2 regions of the Pauljensenia sp. UMB3104 genome follow, and region 2 is predicted to be linked to the other one. Evidence: riboswitches for the same ligand, from Rfam matches in the RefSeq annotation. Region 2 holds a riboswitch; the other holds the start of a gene.
The links. A riboswitch is a leader RNA that binds a small molecule or an ion and turns the genes downstream of it on or off. The one in region 2 is predicted to bind ZMP and ZTP.

Region 1 (2,200 bases), on a different contig from region 2:
CGGCGCCAAGGCCTCGTCGTCGGCCTCCTCATCCTCGAAGGACTCGTCGATCTCACGGTAGACGGCCGCGCCCTGATGCGGGTTCTCGCCGTAGCGCAGCGACTCCACGCGCTCGAACGCGTCGGCGACGAACACGGGCATGCCCGAGGCCTGCCCCTCCTCCTCGGGGACCTCCACCACGTAGTCTTCCTCAGTCTGGTAGCCCAGCGACTCCAGGAACGCCGCGTCGGAGGCGTCCAGGTGGGTTTCGGCAGCCTCGTCGAGGGTCTCGCGCACATCCTCAAGATCCAGCTCGTCGGCAAACCAACCCGCGATCGCCAGGTCGTAGGTCGCCGTGTGCGCGAAGGCCTCGGCAGCCAGCTCGCGGCGCTGCTCAAGGGTGAAGCCCTCCCCCGCCACGGCCTCGGCGACATCCGCGTAACGCTCCGGAGAGGTCACGACCGCAACCGACGGGTGATTCTTCGCGGCAGCACGCACCATGGACGGGCCGCCAATATCGATCTGCTCAACGCACTCATCGAAGGACGCGCCCGAGGCAACCGTGTCCTGGAAGGGATACAGGTTGCACACGACCAGGTCAAACGCCTTGATCCCCAGCTGCGCAATCTGCTCGCGATGCGCAGCCTTACGCTGATCGGCCAGGATGCCGGAATGAATGAAGGGGTGCAGGGTCTTCACACGACCTTCGAGCACCTCCGGGAAACCGGTCACGTCATCGACCGGGGTGACGGCCACGCCAGCCGCCGCAATACGAGCGGCCGTGGAGCCCGTGGAGACGATCTCCACACCGGCCTCACCCAGCGCACGCGCAAGGTCCTCCAAGCCCGTCTTGTCATACACAGAAATCAGGGCCCGCTTAATCGGGCGCACGTCAATGGGTTCCAGGTTGTCCAGTGAGACGGACATAGTTCCTCCAGGTTGAGACCAAACCCAGGCGCCCAGGCGGGCGACGCCTCGCGGGAAATGCAGCCGCTCCCCGGTGGTCATCCACCCTCGCCAGTCGCGGCACCTCCCAGTCTAGTTCAGGCCCTCGCGCCGCGTCGCCCTCGTCTCGGGGTCATCCGCGTCACCCTCGGCCTGCGCGGACTCATCGTCCACGGGCTCGTCGGCGGCCGTTTCGCTAGCCTCCTCGGGCATCTCGTCCGCTTCTCCCCCATCGGCCTCCGCTTCGAGATTCTCAGCCCCGGCCTCGTCGGCACCGTCGTCCCCGGCGCTGTCCTCAGCGGAGTCGGAAGCCTCAGCCCAGGCCTCGTCAGTCGTCGAGGCGGCTGTGCCCACACGGGAGGCACGCTCGGCGGCGCGGCGACGCAAGGCCTCGCCCTCGTTGCGCACGCGGCCCGCGCCCTCGCCGAGGAGCGCACGCGTCGTCGGGTGGGTCGCCAACGCGATAATCAGCGCGGGCAGGGCAATCTCAAGCACGAGCGCCACAGTCGCCCACCCCACGCGCGGCCCCATCGACGCCAGGCGCACGGAGCCCAGGCTCATCGTCGCGCTCCACATCCACAGGGCCGTCACGGCCGCGACGATCAACGAGGCCAGAACGCCCTGCGCGCTCTGGTGCAGCAGGTGCTCACGACGGAACGAACGCGCCGCGACGATGCCCAGGCCAACCCCCAGCGCGATCGGCGCGAGAATCACCCACAGACCAGGAGCCGTCTCCGGGACAGCACCCAGCAGCGGAATCGGCGGAATCGGGCCAGTGCCCGCCACAGCCGGAGAATGCAGCGAATCGGTCGCCGTCAGGAAACCCGCACCCGACCACCACGCAGCCGCCCACGCCATGACCGTCGGCGCAAACGCCAGCTGGGCACCGACAATAAACGCCGTATCCGCGCCCGAGGCCGCCCCCAGGATCTCCTGAATCCCAGCCATCCGACCCCAACCAGCCACAAGCGCAACAATCGCGGCAACGAGCGACGCGCCCGCAAGCACCGCCACGGACAGGCCCCCCAACTTCAGGCCACCCGAAATCCAGTGCTGCATCGTCGGAGCCTCATGATCGCGCGCATACCCCGACGCAACAAACCACACCGAGCCAATCAACGGAATCAGCACGCCGCCAATCGTGCCCGTCCACCAGTGCGCATGAGTGCCCGACGTACCCGCGAGCAGCCAGGACGTCAAAAGAAAACCGGGCACAGCAAACAGCGCCGCACTGCGCGGGAAACCAGCCGTATTGCGCAGCAAGAGGCGCACAAGG
Region 2 (2,200 bases):
CGCAGGACGTTGAACAGCTGGGGAAGCTCGTCGATAGAGGTCTTGCGCAGGAAGGAACCGATGCGCGTAATACGCGGATCGTTAGCCATCTTGAACATGATCGAATTTCCGGCGGAGGAGTCTGCCTCATTGGCCTCCATGAGGGAGGCCTTGAGCTCTTCGGCGTCCACTCGCATGGTGCGGAACTTATACATGGTAAAAGTCGTTCCATTGAGGCCCACGCGCTCCTGCTTGAAGAAGGCGGGGCCGCCGTCGTTGAGGCGCACCATGAGGGCGACGATGATCCAGAGCGGCGTCAGCAGGATAATGCCGATGAGAGCAGCGAAAAAGTCGCACATGCGCTTGATCGCATTGTCGGCGGACGCGGCAAGATCCGACGCGTGCTCGAACGCGAGGGCCGTCGAGGCGGCCCGTGCAGTGGGCTTCGTCAAAGTTGTCATCTGTGCGTCTTCCTTCTACTTCCTCAAACTCAAATGCTGCATGTCGGTTAGAGCAGTGAAAACCGCTCCAGACTGGGAGAGTTACTAGGTAAATGCTCCCGGCGCAACTCAGTCACCGTTAGGTGTTAACCCTAGTCTATCCATATGGTTAGCTTGGTTGCTAACCAAAGGGTTAAGTACAAGCGAAAAAACGCTGTGATTTCGTGCACCTGGCGAGTTGTGCATGCGCGATCGGAACGTGCCGTGACCGGCTGGTAGCTTGCTGACACCTTGGCAGAATGCATAGAAAACCGCCGAGAGATAAACTGATGAGCGTGTCGTGACTGGCGAATAGGTGGGCCACCACCGGGGAGCGACGCGTCGGCATCGATAGCCGCCCGCCTGGGCTAGAGGCCACTGCCAACCATCATCGGATGATCAATAGGAGAACCCCATGGATTCCCTCAATGACATGACACTGGCCCAGCTGGATCCTGAGATTCAGGCCGTCCTGGACTCCGAGCTTGGCCGCCAGCGTGACACCCTCGAGATGATCGCCTCGGAGAACTTTGTTCCGCGCGCCGTCCTCGAGGCGCAGGGCTCGGTCCTCACCAACAAGTACGCCGAGGGCTACCCGGGCCGCCGCTACTACGGCGGCTGCGAGTTCGTGGACGTTGCCGAATCGCTGGCCATCGAGCGTGCGAAGCAGGTCTTCGGCGGTGACTACGTCAACGTTCAGCCCCACGCGGGCGCGCAGGCCAACGCCGCTGCCCTCATGGCGATGGCGAACGTCGGCGACCCGATCCTGGGCCTGTCCCTGGCCCACGGCGGTCACCTGACCCACGGCATGCGTCTGAACTTCTCGGGCAAGAACTACAAGGCTGTTGCCTATGAGGTCGACCGCGAGACCATGCGCATCGAGCCCGAGAAGGTCCGCGAGGCGGCCCTCGCCGAGCGCCCGCGCGTGATTATCGCTGGCTGGTCCGCCTACCCGCGTCACCTCGACTTCCAGGCCTTCCGCGACATCGCGGACGAGGTTGGCGCCGCCCTCTGGGTGGATATGGCTCACTTCGCCGGCCTCGTCGCCGCGGGCCTGCATCCGAACCCCGTCCCCTTCGCCGACGTCGTGACGACGACGGTCCACAAGACCCTGGGCGGGCCTCGTTCCGGCATGATCCTGTCCTCGCGCGGCGAGCAGTGGGGCAAGAAGCTCAACACTGCCGTGTTCCCCGGCCAGCAGGGCGGCCCCCTCATGCACGTGATCGCCGCGAAGGCCATCGCCATGAAGGTCGCGCAGACCGAGGAGTTCAAGGATCGCCAGCGCCGTACTCTCGAGGGCGCGCAGATTCTTGCGGAGCGTCTGGGTGCGGACGATGCGAAGAAGGCTGGCATCAAGCTCGTCACCGGCGGCACCGACGTCCACCTGGTCCTCGTTGACCTCGTCGAGTCGGAGCTCAACGGCCAGCAGGCCGAGGATCTCCTGCACGAGGTCGGCATCACCGTCAACCGCAACGCTGTCCCCTTCGACCCGCGTCCGCCGGCCGTCACCTCGGGCCTGCGCATCGGCACCCCCGCCCTCGCGACGCGCGGCTTCGATGCCGAGGACTTCGCCGAGGTTGCGGACATCATCGGCACGACCCTGGCTCAGGGCGCGTCCGGCGGCAACGTTGAGGTGGACGCCCTGCGCGCTCGTGTCAAGAAGCTGACGGACAAGCACCCGCTCTACGCTGGGCTCTGATCGTGAGGGCTCCCTGGGAGGGCCCCGCCGGGGTCCTGGATGG

Region 1: linked by a shared signal. The riboswitch ahead of purH (bifunctional phosphoribosylaminoimidazolecarboxamide formyltransferase/IMP cyclohydrolase) and the one ahead of glyA (serine hydroxymethyltransferase) in region 2 are both predicted to bind ZMP and ZTP.

The regions. Positions count from the first base shown of each region.
Region 1 is NZ_JASONN010000023.1:31,675-33,874, reverse strand. It holds gene purH (bifunctional phosphoribosylaminoimidazolecarboxamide formyltransferase/IMP cyclohydrolase) at 1-906, opposite strand, end outside; ZMP/ZTP riboswitch at 930-1,014, opposite strand; gene QP415_RS09280 (cell division protein PerM) at 1,018-2,200, opposite strand, start outside.
Region 2 is NZ_JASONN010000016.1:27,746-29,945, forward strand. It holds gene QP415_RS08145 (sugar transferase) at 1-440, opposite strand, end outside; ZMP/ZTP riboswitch at 750-834, shown strand; gene glyA (serine hydroxymethyltransferase) at 874-2,157, shown strand; gene QP415_RS08155 (bifunctional methylenetetrahydrofolate dehydrogenase/methenyltetrahydrofolate cyclohydrolase) at 2,160-2,200, shown strand, end outside.